Regions from separate parts of the Bacillus marinisedimentorum genome, predicted to be linked through region 1. Evidence: riboswitches for the same ligand, from Rfam matches in the RefSeq annotation. Region 1 holds a riboswitch; each other region holds the start of a gene.

Region 1 (4,249 bases):
ACAAGAATCTAAGGTAGTAACGAAAATGCAGAATAATACAATCCGAAATAGGGTAAAGCAATAAAAGGCTAAAACATTCAAGTTTGGAAAGAAGGGGAGCGCTTGGATTTAATTTTCTTTATGAGCATATACATAGTGGCCTGGCTGACTGTCACCTTTTCCATTGTTAGCTTGATTCAATTTCTATACCCTGCCTGGAAGATTCATGCCCTCGTTACATTTTTATACATTGTTGCATCAGGGGTATATGTTGCAAATGCAAGCTGGAACGAATGGCAGATTGCAACTGGTTTTGCCGCATCTGCATACACAGCTGTAGTGTTTGTCAAAACGATAAAGTGCTTCAAGGAAGCGGCAGATAAAAAGGTAGAGGAACTGGAAAAAGGTACTTAAGCCGCAATGACGAAACCCTGTTTGGATGTTAACCTGCAAGGGAAAAGAATTTCGGAGACTAATTGAAGGAGATGTTGTAAAAAATGCCTTTGAATGTTAAAGCTGGAGAGACAAGGATTGTACGATTCAACAATGCGGAAGAAGCGAACAGGTGGTTCCGGGATAATGAGGATGCGGAAATCCTCGATGTAAGATATGGCATTACCTCAGATGACGGAAGTAAATTGGAAGGTTTGCTAGTCATTTATAAAGACAACCATTGATTCATTAAAAGAGGCCGTGGGGCCTCTTTTTCGTTTTCAATAACCATCTTCTGTGTCAGTTTTCCCCTGCCTATGAGTGAATTTTCAAAAATTGGGGTAAAGAATAGTAAACGAGAAACAAAGGTGGGAAAGAATGAGTAACCTCAAAGCTGTCTTCATATGTTCATTCATCTTGCTGTCGGGTTGCGGAGTGCAGGCATCAGAGGAGATCACGAGTGAAAAAGCTGAAAAAATTGCCTTGAGTCAGGCAAAAGAGGATATGATGGAATACAGTGTCGAAAATGCTCAGAAAGACAAGATGCAAGTGTCTAAAGTGGAAAATAATGCAGCGAGTGATGGGTGGGAAGTTTACATCAGCCTGGATGGAGCAAAGGAGGCATCCTGGCTGGCAATGTACCATGTTGGACCTGACGGGGAAATATTTGGCGAAGCATGGCACGCCAAACCTAAAAAGCGCGACTGATCAAGACGGCAAAGCCATAGCCGTCTTTTTTCATGCTTGTGTTTCACATGCTGAAACAGGGTACTTCGAATAACACCTTCCTATGATGTCTGGCCGGTGCTTGATTGCTGTATATAGCCTGTCAATTCATTAAGTTTAGTATCAAGCTTCTTACTCAAATTGATCACTTCCGCGGATGTATACGTTTCAGCTGCCGAAGCCGCTTTATAAAGATTTTGCCGTAATTCCTCTATCTCTGTTGTAAGCCGTTTGTGGCGGTTCATTTCACATCACCCTTTCCGGTCGATTGACCAGAAGTTTGCGAGCAGCTGGCTGGCATGCGAGGAATCGGTTAGCCCCTGTAGCTTTGCGTCTTAAGCTTTCACTTAATTTGCCTTTTATCATATCTCTACCCATTATATCGGTGTAACCAGGGTTATCTTAAGTTATAATACCATATTTACCCTATTTTTTAAATTTATTTCAAAATTATCATTCATTCGTTGGACAAATGGCCAAAAAAGGTTTCCGTAAATGATTGGCTTGTATTCATTCCTTTTCGGGAATGGTGAGGATTATCCTTTACCGCGAACGGGGTAAATCAGATACAACGTTACTTTATCCTGTAATCGTAAGATAACTGTTCCCCTATACGAGTAAAAAATTTAATTGCAGAATTGACTCTACTTGTATAGACAAGTATACTTTGGATGAAAGGATTAACCGAAACCGCTTACGTGATTTATTTTTGTTTTAAGGGAAAATTCATAAGACCGATACAGAACTTATTGTTTATTTTTCATCAAGCTGTGTTAAACCGGATTGTCGTTTTTCGGCAAGGTCATATTAGATGATAGTCTTACAGGGGAACCAACTTCCTATGCAGGCTTCCAGATAAGCCTTCCCATTCATTCCTCGGAGCGGACCTTGTTTCTTCTGTTCGCCCGCAGTCACTTGTATGCTTATAAATGAACAATGCAATCGGACAGAGGCCATCGTCAGCAGCGATTTATGCTGGAATCGGCGAGAGCTGTTCAGCCAGTGCCGTTTCAATATAGACTACCAACCAACGATGTCTGGAGGTTTTAGTATGAACTACAAAGAATGGTGGCGCAAAGCCGTTGTATATCAAATCTATCCGAAAAGTTTCAATGATACAACCGGAAATGGAATAGGTGACATTCCGGGTATCATCGCAAAGCTTGATTATTTTAAAAAGCTTGGTGTCGATGTGTTGTGGCTGACACCGGTTTACCAATCTCCCCAGCGTGATAACGGCTATGATATCAGTGATTATTATGCCGTCCATGAAGAGTATGGAACAATGGAGGATTTCGAAAGGCTGCTTGAGGAAGCACATGGCCGCGGCCTGAAAGTCATCATGGACCTGGTCGTGAATCATACATCTACTGAGCATGAATGGTTCCAGGAATCTCGCAAATCCAAGGATAATCGTTACCGCAACTATTATATTTGGAAAGACGGCAAGGAAAACGGAGACCCGCCGACGAACTGGGAGTCTAAATTTGGAGGTAATGCCTGGCAATATGATGAGCAGACAGGACAATATTACCTGCACCTATTCGATGTAACCCAGGCAGATTTGAATTGGGAAAACGAAGAAGTCCGCCGGCAAGTGTACGACATGATGCATTATTGGTTTGAGAAAGGAATTGATGGATTCCGGCTGGATGTCATCAACTTGATTTCTAAAAACCAGGACTTTCCGGATGATGATTCCGGCGACGGCAGGAAGTTTTACACAGACGGCCCGCGCGTCCATGAATATCTCCATGAAATGAATACGGAAGTCCTGTCAATGTACGAGGCAATGACAGTCGGTGAAATGTCATCCACGACAATAGAAGACTGTGTGAAATATTCCAACCCCGCGCGGGAAGAACTGAGTATGACATTCAACTTCCACCATTTGAAAGTGGACTATCCAAATGGTGAAAAATGGGCGCTGGGTGCGATGGACTTTCTTGCTCTGAAACGTATTCTTACGAAATGGCAGGAAGGGATGTACAAGGGCGGAGGCTGGAACGCTTTGTTCTGGTGTAACCATGATCAGCCGCGGGTCGTCACCAGATACGGAAATGACAAGACGTATTTCAATGAATCGGCAAAAATGCTGGCGACAACGATTCATATGATGCAGGGAACCCCTTACATTTTTCAGGGTGAAGAATTCGGCATGACAAACCCGAAGTTTGATAAAATTGATGATTACCGCGATGTGGAAACATTGAATATGTATAAGCTGCTGAAAGAGGAAAAAGGCTTGCCGGAAAAGGAAATCATTGAAATCATCAAGCAAAAATCCCGTGATAATTCAAGGACGCCAGTCCAGTGGAATAAAGAGAAGCATGCTGGCTTCACTACTGGAACACCATGGATCAATGTTCCGGAAAACTATAAGGAAGTTAACGCTGAAAATGCTCTTGAAGACAGGGAGTCCATTTTCTATCACTATCAAAAACTGATTCAGCTTCGTAAAGAAGTGGATTTGATCACTTATGGCGAATATGAATTGCTCCATGAATATGATCCGGAAATTTTTGCTTATATCCGGAAAGGGGATAACGAAACGCTTCTGGTCGTCAACAATTTCTTCGGCGATGAAGCGAAATTCACCCTGCCGGATCACATTGATGTAAAAGGGTGCATCAGTGATGTCCTCATCGGCAATTATTCTGAGCCGCCCCAGGATTTCAGGAACATGACGCTGCGGCCATATGAATCTGTTGTCTATCATTTGAAAAAATAATTTATAGGCAGGCGGAGGCAACCTTTGCCTGCTTTCATCCATTTTGATTCGGCACTGCCGGACAGCCTGGAAAAAGGAGCAGGGGAGTATGAATAACAAATATAAAATAATCTATCAGGAGATTTCTGAGCAAATAGAAAGCGGAAAAATGAAACCGGATACAAAACTTCCATCCGAGCACGAGTTAATGGATATGTACGGCGTTTCGCGGGAGACGATTCGAAAGGCCCTTAATTTACTTGCCCAAAATGGGTTCATCCAAAAAATCCGGGGAAAGGGATCAATCGTGTTGGATTTGAAGCGATATGATTTTCCTGTCTCGGGAATGGTCAGTTTCCGGGAACTCGCCGATAAAATGGGGCAAAGCACACGAACCATCGT
Region 2 (4,249 bases), on a different contig from region 1:
TCTATTGGACTGTCCTAACCTTCATAGAGTTTGATTGTAAATAACAGCCTTCTTTCTTGCTAGCTGGTTCAGCTCTGAGAGAGAAGACGCTGCATCGCATAATCATTCACCAGCTATTTAGCTTCTGGATTCAGTTAGAAATCACAAAGGGAAAATAGCCGATAAAAACGTCCAGGTTTCTCACTAAGTAGTTCCGATACTGTGGAGAAAATCTAAATTAACATGTGAAATGACATGCAAAAACACACTACTTTCAGCACCATAATTAACAGTATAAATAGCAAACAAAAGACGCTTGGATTTTTATTTTCCAAGCGTCCTTTTTATATTCTTTTATTCAATTAAAGCCCCCGTTTGTTGAATAAGGTCCAACTTCAGTTTGCTTTCACATACATTTTTGCAATGTGATGGTACCTGTTGATTTCCGCTGCAGGGGGTCCGCTTTCACCCAAGGGCACAAGGGCGACATCTGTTCCTGCTTCCCTCCGGTCGCACTCACAGTGTCTTCTTTGCCGCGGGGCGGGCGCTGAGCTTCCTCGCTTACGCTGCGGGGTCTCAGCTGTCCCGCTACTCCCGCTGGAGTCTCACCCCCTTCCGCTCCAATCAACTGGTGAATGAGCAACGTTTCCAAGCCACATCGTAATAAATTGAAATACTTAAAAAGAGAAACAGCGCTGGAATGAAGATAACGCGACATGGTTGGCAGTATCAACATTCCTGCATATCGTTTGTTTCGCTTTACTGAAATCGCCTGTTACACCATCAAGGGCAACGAATGGTTGGAAAGCAACCGTTTCATAGCGTATATCGTATACCGATTCTTCTTGCCTCCCGTAGGTACCAGTGTAGAGGGGAAATAATTATAATGATCTAAACTCCTCTGACTTGAGGCATTTTTATCGTCTATCGCTTGGTTGGTACGATATGATCGATTGATAGATGCTTGATCAAAACGTTCATTAAAATGGGATTGGAATGTTTGGCCTGGCAACTAAGCGGATTGGAGTGGAAGGCATGAGACTCCTCGAAAATAAAGAGCGATTTCTTCGTGCGGTGAGGATTCAAGGAAGCTTATTCAATGTCCTGCGGGACTAGCGAACAGGAAAGACCCCGCAGCGCAGCGAGGAGGCTTGCCGGACGCCCCGCGGAAAGCGAATGCCTGCAACGGAAAGGAAAGGACAAACTTCAGGAATGTCATTTTTCTTCTTCCACTATCCTGCCTTGAAATAGATTGCTATCCGATAACTGAACCCGCAACTTTCATGCAGGCTGCTTGAAAGTTGCGCCATTCTTCTCCGGGAAGTTATGTCTTAGCTCTTAATAGGAAATTAAGTGGGATAAATGGGGGTGAATATAACTATCCGAAATAAAAGATCAATCTTAATTGAAAATATACGGACATAAAATCAAGGTAGTCTACGAATAGGACTTTTCTCGGAGAAGATTGCCCGATTAAAGCAGGTTTTCAGTCTGATTCAATGTCCGAAAGAGGAAAATGCTGATCTATTAGGGTAGGGAAAATGAAAAAAGACACTTTATATATATCGGATAAATCAATGTATTTTTTCAGTGGAAAAATGCTTATTTTACAGACTTTTTCTAAGAGGTACAAAATGCACAAAAAACTTACTCAGGCCAACAAAAACTGATTCTAAATTCACAATAAAATGACAGGAAAAGATAAGGAAAAGGCTTGATGGTTAAAAAGTATGTCGTACTTTATGATGGAGTCAAAGAAACATATCGGATTCAACGACATCTCTCGCTGAATCTCGATAAAGGCAAAACTGGTGAAAACCAGTGACGCAAAGCTACAGGGGCTAAGGTGCATTTGCACTATGCCAGCCAGTTACCGAAAGATTTAATAGGGGGGTCGTTATGCATATTGATGGATTTTCATCTAACCCCGCTTTCGGTAAAGGCGGGGTTAATTTTTTTTGCTGGAGGTGATCCCGGACATGAAGCTGCTGAATACGGCGAACGGAATTGTCGTTGCTGAACGGATAACGAATGCACACTCATTTTTTTCCAGATTGAAAGGTTTGATGTTCACACGGGCGTTTCCAGCCGGTTCTGCACTTCATATTCAACCCTGCCGTTCGATCCACACGTTTTTCATGAATTACGCCATCGATGTTGTTTTTGTTGACAGCCATTTTGAAGTGGTGGCTGTACTCGAAAACATGCAACCAAAAAGAGTGAGCAAAGTGTACAGTGAGGCAGCCTCAGCCATCGAGCTGCCTGCAGGAACGATCGAAAGAACAGGAATCAATCCGGGAATGATTTTGACGAGAATAAGAAGGGGAGGAAACGACTTATGATGAACAAGATGAAAGGCCTTCTTTTTGAAGAAGAAGGACAGGGTATGACGGAGTATGGTCTGGTTCTAGGTATTATTGCGATTGCAGTTGTAGGGATATTGGTTGCGATGAGAGGGGAAATTACCACTCTGTTCGAAAATGCCAAAACTGCACTTACAAATGCCAATTCAGGTTCTTCCACTACACCATAATTACAGCCTGGATAAGAAAGCCTTGCGCACAGGAAGCGCAGGGCTTTTTTTGAAATAAGGAAAGGAGGCACAGGAGATGGCGACATTGTTGCTGATTGTGATCCTGGCAGTCTGTGTTGTGACCGATATCCGGAGCCGGAAAATTTATAATGCGGTGCTGTTTCCAGCTCTTGGCGCCGCCTTTTTGATCAGTTCAGTTACGGATGGTGCAGCGGGCTTCCTTGATTCACTTGCCGGCTTCGGACTCGGGTTTGCGATTTTGCTGATCCCGTATTTCATGGGCGGCATGGGGGCGGGGGACGTGAAGCTGCTGGCGGTAATCGGCGCGGTCAAAGGCCCGGTATTTGTTGCCAATACGAGCATTTACATGGCGCTTGCCGGCGGTGTCATGGCGCTGTTCATCATGCTGTTTCGGCGCGGGGCGTTCCGCAGGCTGTCGGCAATACTTTATTTTTTCACCGCCAGGAAGTCCGGCGTGAACATGCCGCTGCTTCTGGATAAAAGCAATCTGAGCGGCACGTATCCGTATGGTGTCGCCATCGCGGCGGGTGCGGTCATCAGCCTGCTGTGGAAAGAGGGGATGATGCTGTGAAAAAGGATGAACGGGGCCAGGCGCTGGTTGAAACTGCCCTTCTCATTCCGGTGATGCTGTTTATCATGGCCGGCATTTTTGATTTCGGGCGCGTGTTTTATTACAGCATCCATATGCAGCTGGCGGCCCAGGAAACGGTGAGGCTCGGCGGGCTCGGGCAGACGGAGGTTGAAATGGAAACGTTTGCAAGGGACTATTTCCAGGGGGAAAACACACAATTGACTATCAGCGTCACTGCAGATAACGGCAGGCGTTCAGGCGAGTATATCACGGTCCATTTCGATTACTCCGTCGATCTCGTAACACCGGTCTTGTCCACGATTCTTTCTGGAAATATCCCGATCTCGGCCGATTCGACAATTCGGATAGAATGAGGTGGCGCTGTTGAATGTGAAGCTGAAAAAATTGTCAGGTGATGAACGCGGCAATGTCATGGTGCTTGCCGCAATCGGAATGATGGCCATGCTTGCAATGGCTGGGCTTGTGCTCGATGGCGGTATGCTGTTTTACACGAAGAGCCATCTGCAGAAAACGGCCAATGCCGCAGCCCTTTCGGGGGCGCAGGAGCTGACGGGTGAGGAGGCGGAAGTGACGGCGATTGTACACGATGTGCTGGCGGCCCATGATGAGGACCCGAGCCTCCAGGCTGTGAGAGTCGTGAAGGGACAATCCGTCCGGGTCAATCTGCAAAAAGATGTGCCGCTTCTGTTTGCGAAAATTTTCGGTATCGAGTCTGCTCCTGTCGATGCGGAGTCAGCCGCCGGGATCGGGCCGATGGCACGGGCTGCAGGCGCAGCTCCGCTTGGTATTGATGACTCCATCCCGCTCGAGTTCGGCAGGACATATAAATTGAAAGTGGATGAGACCGAAGTGGATACAGGCGTGTTCGGCATCCTTGCACTCGGAGGCCCTGGTGCGAAAACGTATGAAGAGAATTTGCGCAGTGGATATGACGAGGAAATCAAGGCTGGTGACATCCTTGAAACCGAAACCGGCAACATTGCCGGCAAAACAAGGACGGTCATTCAGGAGCTTGTTAACCAATGTCCTTATAATGAAGGCGATCCAATTGACAGGGATTGTTCAAGGGTCCTTCTCATTCCTGTATACAAGCCGTACAACCAGGAATCAAACCAGATGAAACA
Region 3 (4,249 bases), on a different contig from region 1:
TTCGGGATTGCCGACAAAACACTTGAGTGCTATAACCGGACGAAAGAGTACATGGTGACAGACCAATTCCATCTGTCCAGAACCCCCGGATTAAAAGAAGGCCTTATAAAGCTGAAGCAATCAAAGGAGCTTGTCCTCATGACCAACAGTGACGCTGATGATGTCGAACGCCTGTTAAAAGAACTTGGATTGCAGGGAATCTTCGACTATAAATATTGCTCCTCACGGAAGCCGCTGGCAACAATGTCCCTCTTCCGCAACATTCTTGGCCGTTTCGGGGTTCACGCCCATGAAACATGTTCAATCGGAGACAATTTCATTAACGAGGTGGCCCCTGCCCTGAAAATGGGAATGAATGCGGTCTATATTCATCCGCATCGTCATGAAGCAGGCCATGAGAACCTGGCTGTGGTCCATACACTTTCCAATGCGTTTGAAGTTTGACATGAAGGAGAGGGATCAAATGTGAAGCCTCTTTCTCCAGGAATTCTTTATCTGAGGAGAAGCAGGCTTATTTCTCCTTCGCCGCATCTTCAAACAGCTGCATTTCATCCTTGTTTCCGAAGATGATCAGCAAGTCTCCCTCAGAAAGCTGCTCGGAAGCCAGCGGATTGCTGATCAGCCGGTCTCCCCTTTTGATTGCCGCGATTGTTACACCGAATGCCTCCCTGATTTTTGCCGACTGGATCGTTTTGCCCTGCAGCATGGAGTGCCTTCCGATTACAACTTCCTCGATACTGAACGATTCATTCGGTTCCTCCAGGACCGTATCGACATATTCAACACTGATCGGCTTGATGATGGACATCGCCATACGGCGTCCGCCAATGTTGGAAGGATTAATGACTTTATCTGCCCCTGCCCGTTTCAGCTTTGCTTCTGATTCCAGCTTCTCTGCCCTTGCGACCACCTGAATGTTCGGATTGATTCCTTTTGCGGTCAGTGAGATGAACACATTATCTGCATCATCCGGAAGTGCGGCAACAAGTCCGGCAGCCCGTTCAATTCCTGCTGCAATCAGCGTTTCATCTTCAGTTGCATCCCCCTCTATAAAAAGGACATCATTTGGCATTTCTTCGAGACTGCGGCCGTCTTTATCAATAATGACGGAACTTACCGCTTCATTCCCAAGCTGGGCGGCAACCTGTTCACCGACCCTGCCGTAACCGCAAATAATAATATGGTTTTTCTGTTTCCCGATTACCCTCTCCATCCGCTTCCTCCTTACTGTATCCGAAAATATACCTTCAATCATAATGACCACAAGCGAACCGAGTGTATAGGTCACAAGCCCGATACTCACCGGTATGATTAGCATTGTAAATATCTTCCCGGCGGCGGTCATCGGTATGATGTCGCCATACCCGACGGTCAGTACAGTGATCATCGTCATCCAGAGCGCATCAAAAAGGGACACATCCTCCAGAAGGGAGTAGCCGGCCGTTCCGAATAAGACTAAAAACGCCACACCTGCAATACCATATAACAATGACTTTAACGCATCCATTGCAAACTCCCCCGATTTTTTGTCTAGTCTTTCCCCTTCATCCATTCTACTATGACAAAATGTTTACAATCGTGAACAAGGTAAGAAATATCAAAGATTATTAATCGAAAATCAGCAATAATTTTTTCTTTTATTATATAATAGAAACAGCTTATAAAAGGAAAAGGAGGGACTGGTGTAAACCTTTGCAGAAGCTGACGTGTCAAATTTTCGGACCAAAAAATGACCTTCAGAAAAAGGTAAACCTGTTTGAAAAAACAGGGGCGCAAAGGTTCAGGTCTAAAGGGCGCAATTGCCCCATGGCAGCTGGCCTGCCTGAAAGCGGAACGGAGAATGGGTCATGGCACACATATTTGTGCTAAATGATGAAAAACAGTCTTTTGACCATGAATGGGCAGATTTGATGCGCAAGGCTAAAGAAATGGGTTTTACAGCAGATGAGATTAGAAACTTCCTTTTACACAACGGTCCGCATTCCGACAGCCCCCAGGAGCCGCTCCATTATGTAAGCAAAGGAGCTGTTCCAGGCGGGCAACCAGAAGAAGCTCTCCAGTAGTACTTTCCTTCAGCCTTACCCTTATTGGGGCCAAAGGCTGTTTTTTCTTTCACCCAGGCTTTTACTCACTTTATCGCTTGTTTGGGTATATATTCCTGATTTTATCTTTCCTTTCTTGTGGATTAACGAAATTGTCGAATTTTATATCCTGAAAAGAAAATACACATTCTTCATCTGATTATAGCTTTATTGTAATAAAATCTTTTGCATACCTCCTCGTTTTTCCAAAACTACCCCTATATCGCCGTTACACCCAGCGAATAACTTAAGTTACAATTGTCGTAAAAGTTCGATAACTTTAGCAAAATTAGACAGACTTCTTACTTGTTTCGATTTATCATTACTTGTATAGCTTCCCCGGGTGGAAAATTCAACCTCCAGAACAAGGGCTAACCTGGCCGAAAGGCAGGGGCGCAAAATCACAGGTCTAAGGGAATGATCATTCTATGACAGCTGGATTGCCTGGAAGGGAACATGGAGGGTAAAACAATGGGAACGAACACACGGCTTGATCAGGAATGGGTGGAACTGTTGATTGAGGCAAAGGAAGGAGGTTTAACGAAAGAGGACATAAGCAGCTTTCTGAATGATCCGCAGCATTATCTCCTGCAAATGAAGCACGAAAAGTCCTATATAAAAAATACATAATCCGTTCTATTTACAGAACATCCCCGTTATTGCTATACTGTTAACATAACGAAAAGAGAGCTAAATGAGGGATGGCCATGATCGGAGAACGTGTTAAACGGTATCGGAAAGAAAGAGGACTTTCACTGACTGAGTTAGCAGACCGGGCAGGCGTAGCAAAATCCTACCTGAGTTCAATCGAGCGCAACATTCAATCTAACCCTTCCATACAATTTCTTGAAAAAATCTCATCTGTACTTGGCATAAATGTTGAGACCCTGCTGTTGGATGAAGCGAACAAGGAAGACGCTGAGGAAAATCTCGATCCTGAGTGGGCACAGCTTGTCCAGGAAGCCATGGAATCCGGAGTAAGCAAGGAACAATTCCGCGAGTTCCTGGAATTCAATAAATGGCGGGTCCAGAACACGAAAAAAGATTAAATGCACAATTTGAGCTGCTGCCGATTCCGGCGGCAGCTTTTTCATATGTTAGCCGGCAGCATGCCCTTAACCCCTTTTTCTTTTCAGTGAAGGTGGTCATCTGCCGGTACATTGGTTTCCCAGGCTGTTTTTACCGCCAGTTCCTTCAGCATATTGCGGAATTCCATTTCATATAACGGTTTTCCTTCCATCTGGAAGTGGAATATGTATTTGTTGAGGTATCCGCGATATTGTTTTTTATGGCGGACTGATCCCAAAAGCGACCATTGCTCCTCCCCGGCTGGAAACTCCAGTATCAGCCTGATCCGGTCGGAAACAGGGAAGTTCAGGTGGCTGATGAATTCCAGCCCGTCTGTCATTAACAGTGTGATCAGCACTGTTCCTTTGTTTGTTTTCATATGCTTTTCATCTACCGCCGAAACGGCAATTTTACCTTTGATCGGCTGCTCCAGAAGATGAGTGATGTACATCTTTTTTTCCGTTCCGTTTTCCATTCCATTCTCCATTCCGTCCGCTCCCCTTCGTTCTTTTTAAAGAACTATCACTTTCATTATAAGGTACAAGAAGAAGATGTTAAAACATTATAATGAACATTATTATTCTCTATTAAGAACAAAAAGCTTGTTATTCTCCTTTTTTCTGAGTTTTTCTCCCTGTTTCGAACTTTTTCATTTGTCCATCCCGCCACTGGAGGCTAATGTAGATGGTGAAGGATGTAAAGGAAGGGATTCCGATCATGAAGTTAAGTATTCTCGACCAATCACCGGTAACAGAAGGAAAAACTGCCGCAGATGCACTGATGGCAACACTCAAACTTGCTGAAGCCGCCGACCGGTTAGGCTACACCCGTTACTGGGTGGCGGAGCACCACCAGCTCTATAATCTCGCTTCCCCCTCACCGGAAATTATGATATCAAAAATCGCTGACAGGACAAGCAGCATCCGTGTCGGCTCAGGCGCTGTGCTGCTGCCGCATTACAGCCCGTATAAGGTTGCCGAAACATTCCACATGCTCTCCGTCCTCCATCCTGGCCGGATTGACCTCGGAGTCGGGCGTGCACCAGGCGGTCCCCCGCATGCAACAATGGCGCTCAGCGGCAACTACCTTGAAAATGTCCG
Region 4 (4,249 bases), on a different contig from region 1:
CATTTACACCCGGTGCCATAATTTCCAGTTCATCACCTACACTGGAGAACGATGCCCTGTTGTTGCTGTCGTCAACTGCACCTACAGCCATCGCTGATGCATATTTGGCAGGATAGCCAATTGTGTTTCTTTTCCCTTTTGCTCCGTCATTTCCAGCAGCCGCAACGACGAGAACGCCGCTGTTATAAGCATTATCAACTGCCTGCTGAAGAGATGTTGAGCCCCTGCTGCCGCCAAGGCTCATGCTGATGACATCCATATCGTTTGAAACAGCCCACTCGATGCCTTGAATGATGCCGCTGTATGTACCGCTTCCGGCACTATCGAGTACCTTGACAGCATACAAATTCGCGGACGGGGCAACACCGAGCACACCAACTGTGTTATTGAGGCCGGCCACCGTACCTGCAACATGCGTGCCGTGACTGTTTCCATCATTATACGGATCCGGTTCCGCAGCGATGAAGCTGGCACCGCCTGCCACACTTAAATCCTCGTGGCTTGCATCAATTCCCGTATCAAGAATCGCAACTTTTACACCAGAACCCGTATTCCCTGTTGCCTGAACATCATCCGCATTGATGTGCGTGATGCCCCACGGAACCGTCTGGCCGATTGCATATGCCTTGTGGTCTTCTTCCACATAAGCGATATTAGGATTATTGGCAAGTGCCTGTACTGCCTGCTCCGGCAGCTTCGCGTGGACAACCTCCATGAATTTGTACTCATGAAGGACTTTTCCGCCCTGGTTTTTCACGATATTTTGGTTGACCCTGTCTTTGAACCCGATCAAATAATCATTGACCTGACCCTTCTCCGGCGCAGCGCTGGCAAAACTGCTGAATATCATTGAAAAAGCCAGCAAGAACGTTAAGATAAATCCTGTGAACTTCCATGGGTTTTTCATACTTATCCTCCTTCTGAAACAGAGAGCAGCCGCTCAAAGTTTCTGAATATTTATAATAATACGATAACATACAAATTACCGATATGTTATTGGGAAACAAGCTTGACAAAACAAGGTGTAATGCGCAATTTGCGCAGCTGGTTTCCCAACTTTTTTAACAACAAAAAAACACCTCAATTTCGAATTAAGGTGTTAAATGCTAGTATTTTGGTTAACAAATCTATAAATACTTTTAATAGGGTAAATAGATCGGATTGATCGGCAATTCATGCAGAATGGAAGTCTCATTTCTCCACTCCACTTTTCTTTCCTTTCTGCCCTCATTGAGTGCAATCGCCTGTAAAGAAAGGAATATATCATTTCTGTTTTTGCCGATGCATCTCTGCAGGTCTTCCGGAATGAACGGATCAAGGCATTCCAGTGTATCCGGGTCGAGTGATACATGAAGGGTCGCTTCCTCCATTAAATCCTGGCAAATCAGCCTGACTTTCCCTTTTTTAAGCTGGATGTCTGAAATCGTATACCTCATGCCTGTTCACTTCTTTCACCGAAAACTGCATGCTGAACTTTTATCGAAGCAGCTGAAAGGTTATTTAGGCACTCCTGCTTAATGAAATCCCTGCATACGAAGTCCTCTATTTCATCCATGACCGTTTGCCTTGCTTTGACAAAATCCATTTCAGATACACCTTTTTCCAGGCGTGACCTTAACTCCATTTCAAAAAATTCGACCGAACCGAAATACACTGTATTCATAATCCGCCGCCCCCTTCGCCTGCTAATTCAATGTTCTCAATTTCATTCCCCAGCAAGTGCCAAACATTTTTCAAGTCTGTATCATAGAAAAGATACGAATCAAGAGATTCATCATACTTCAGCAGCTGTCCGATAAATGACTTTTTACCTGACTGTCTTTTCAACATGACAGACAGCATTCTGTTCTCACGTACCAACCGGTTATAGTTCTGTTTGTCCATAAGCCTCCGACTCCCATTCAAAAAGTAAGGGTCTGTTAAATGACGTTGTTGATTTCCTCTCCAATCACCTTCATTAAAAATCAACATTGTGATTTAACACGACCTAAAGTAAAAAAAGGAATTGCCTCCCCATGGCAATTCCCGCACAGACCAAAGAATATGGATTTCTCCATAAACATTTCGGTAACCCGGCTGTCATCACCCTTTCGAGTATTAGACCCGCAGCTTTGCGTCCTTGCCTTTCGGCCAAGTTTGCCATTATCGATGTTCTTTATCAGAACTATAGATTTGTAGCTAATTATAGTAGTTTAGATTGCATTTTTCAACATAATTTGACACAATTAGGTCTATTCTACCATGTATTTCCTCCTTTAAAATGGTTTTATATTCCAGTCATTAAGTAAAAATAAAACCGCCCTTGATTTTGGGCGGTGAACAATTTGTAAATTAATATTTTTTTAGAATAGAAAAAACGAAAAGTCGACGATTGCCAACTGAATAAGAGCACCCAATAAAGGCCTCTTCACCTTCTTCAATGCATAAATCTTAACTCCTTCATCAGGTGAAGACATTATGGAAAATTTATCCATAATCCTTTTGGCGCCGCGAAGGCCAAGACCAAGACCTCTAGAGGACGGGGGATGGCTTTCTTTCAGCACACGGGGAAGGTCCGTGATCCCTTTTCCACTATCCTCAATTTCAAGGTGGATCCCCCGTTCATTGGAATAACATATGAACCTTCCAGATGATCCGGAATGCTTGATGATGTTATGGGTTAGCTCTGAAACAGAGACAAGCAATTGCTGTTCTTCAAATTTTGAAAACCCAGCATTTTCTGCTACTTTTTTTGCACACAACAGCGCTGCCTTCACATCTTCTTTGGTATGGATTTCCACTTCATATCTCACAGCTGGTCCCCTCTACTGTAGACTTTATATATATAATGTGATTCCCCCGTTGCGGAAGTGGTAAACCTGTTAAGCGCACAAAACCCGGCTGTCCGATGATTCGTAAGGACTGCCGGGTTTTCACCTGAAGTTATAATACTATACGCCCACGCTTTTGACGATCTTGTAATTTTTATGGGCTACAACTGTTTTCTCAAATTCGAATTCCAGTTCATCCAGATGGTCCATTACCGTTAAGTCCACAATTACGCTGTTCGTCAGCACTTTTTCAACCTTTCCGTACCATCCGTCTTTAAATTCCACAATGTCGCCTACTTTTGCCTCCATCATATCACGACCTCCTCCAACGTCTTCAGCAAAGGAAAACAGGAATAAAAGGCTGGCCTTTGCTGATTGAACCTTAAAATAATATCATTTTACTAAAAAAGGAATCGTCCTGCAAACTTCTTCTATCTTTTTTATCGGCAGCAATCGACTTATTTTTTATAAACCATTTTAAGAAACTCATACGTCCCGCCATTCGTATGCTGCTCATACGTTCCGGCTGCTTCGAAACCCGCTTTTTCATATACCTTGATCGCCCTTTTATTGAAAAGAGCAACTGCAAGTGTGATTTCATTCGGCTTCCAGACCTGCTTGCAAAACCCCAAACCTGCCATTAGAAACTCATAGCCCTTTCCTTTTCCCGTTTGATCAGGCCGCATGCCCAGCCCGATATCGACAGACTGCTCTTCAGCAGCTTTCACAAAGCTGAAGAAGCCGATTAAATCATCATTCTCCAATACGGCAAAGTAATGATTCCCGCGTTTTTCTTCATCCAGGAATTCCTCAAGATCCTCTTCGTCTGCTTCCATATCATAAAATGCATATTCCCCTGCATATTGCCATCGAAACGCTATCTCTTCTGCCTCTTTCTGGGTGAGCCTCCTGAACTTATACATGTCTGCTCCTCCTGCCATACAAATTAAAAAAGCCTCCGTATATAATTAAAGAAGATGATAATTATCACAAAAAACGCTTGGTACAAACGCTTTTAATTCATGGTTGGGTTCTTAATTCATTAAGCCCCCTTTACATTCCCTCTGCCCGGATTAAACCCTGTTTTTCCATTCGTGATAAAGCCGGTGGATACCTTTTTTTACACCAAGAGGATTTTTTAAAAAAACTCGTGCAAATCATACTGCTGTAGGCTATGATTAAATCAGTACATTACTCCACTAATGCACTAGGTGATATGGAGAAGAGGTGGGATGGTTGAGTCTTAATACTGACAGCAGTAAACCAATCTATATTCAAATAGCTGAATGGCTGGAAACAGAAATTCTAAGCGGGCATATTGCAGTGGATGAAAAAGTTTTTTCTCAATATCAGCTCGCAGATATGTTCAATATCAATCCGGCTACCGCAGCCAAAGGACTTGCACTGCTGGCGGATGAAGCGATCTTATATAAAAAACG

The links. A riboswitch is a leader RNA that binds a small molecule or an ion and turns the genes downstream of it on or off. The one in region 1 is predicted to bind cyclic di-GMP.
Positions count from the first base shown of each region.
Region 2: another riboswitch for cyclic di-GMP. It lies ahead of A4U59_RS06395 (DUF192 domain-containing protein); the one in region 1 lies ahead of A4U59_RS07075 (aspartyl-phosphate phosphatase Spo0E family protein).
Region 3: another riboswitch for cyclic di-GMP. It lies ahead of A4U59_RS20790 (anti-repressor SinI family protein); the one in region 1 lies ahead of A4U59_RS07075 (aspartyl-phosphate phosphatase Spo0E family protein).
Region 4: another riboswitch for cyclic di-GMP. It lies ahead of A4U59_RS02630 (hypothetical protein); the one in region 1 lies ahead of A4U59_RS07075 (aspartyl-phosphate phosphatase Spo0E family protein).

Region 1 is NZ_LWBL02000024.1:12,529-16,777, reverse strand. It holds gene A4U59_RS07090 (hypothetical protein) at 121-393, shown strand; gene A4U59_RS07085 (hypothetical protein) at 477-656, shown strand; gene A4U59_RS07080 (hypothetical protein) at 790-1,119, shown strand; gene A4U59_RS07075 (aspartyl-phosphate phosphatase Spo0E family protein) at 1,200-1,382, opposite strand; cyclic di-GMP riboswitch class I at 1,420-1,504, opposite strand; gene treC (alpha,alpha-phosphotrehalase) at 2,189-3,868, shown strand; gene treR (trehalose operon repressor) at 3,957-4,249, shown strand, end outside.
Region 2 is NZ_LWBL02000021.1:6,940-11,188, reverse strand. It holds cyclic di-GMP riboswitch class I at 1,771-1,857, shown strand; gene A4U59_RS06395 (DUF192 domain-containing protein) at 1,959-2,321, shown strand; gene A4U59_RS06390 (Flp family type IVb pilin) at 2,318-2,512, shown strand; gene A4U59_RS06385 (A24 family peptidase) at 2,589-3,104, shown strand; gene A4U59_RS06380 (TadE/TadG family type IV pilus assembly protein) at 3,101-3,478, shown strand; gene A4U59_RS06375 (pilus assembly protein TadG-related protein) at 3,495-4,249, shown strand, end outside.
Region 3 is NZ_LWBL02000016.1:29,117-33,365, reverse strand. It holds gene A4U59_RS04860 (HAD family hydrolase) at 1-444, shown strand, start outside; gene A4U59_RS04855 (potassium channel family protein) at 512-1,507, opposite strand; cyclic di-GMP riboswitch class I at 1,736-1,826, shown strand; gene A4U59_RS04850 (anti-repressor SinI family protein) at 1,848-2,063, shown strand; cyclic di-GMP riboswitch class I at 2,441-2,529, shown strand; gene A4U59_RS20790 (anti-repressor SinI family protein) at 2,553-2,711, shown strand; gene A4U59_RS04845 (helix-turn-helix domain-containing protein) at 2,789-3,130, shown strand; gene A4U59_RS04840 (hypothetical protein) at 3,214-3,636, opposite strand; gene A4U59_RS04835 (LLM class flavin-dependent oxidoreductase) at 3,834-4,249, shown strand, end outside.
Region 4 is NZ_LWBL02000009.1:90,050-94,298, forward strand. It holds gene A4U59_RS02615 (S8 family peptidase) at 1-907, opposite strand, end outside; gene A4U59_RS02620 (hypothetical protein) at 1,140-1,436, opposite strand; gene A4U59_RS02625 (hypothetical protein) at 1,433-1,663, opposite strand; gene A4U59_RS02630 (hypothetical protein) at 1,660-1,884, opposite strand; cyclic di-GMP riboswitch class I at 2,064-2,151, opposite strand; gene A4U59_RS02635 (ATP-binding protein) at 2,343-2,792, opposite strand; gene A4U59_RS02640 (YkvS family protein) at 2,931-3,122, opposite strand; gene A4U59_RS02645 (GNAT family N-acetyltransferase) at 3,269-3,733, opposite strand; gene A4U59_RS02650 (GntR family transcriptional regulator) at 4,047-4,249, shown strand, end outside.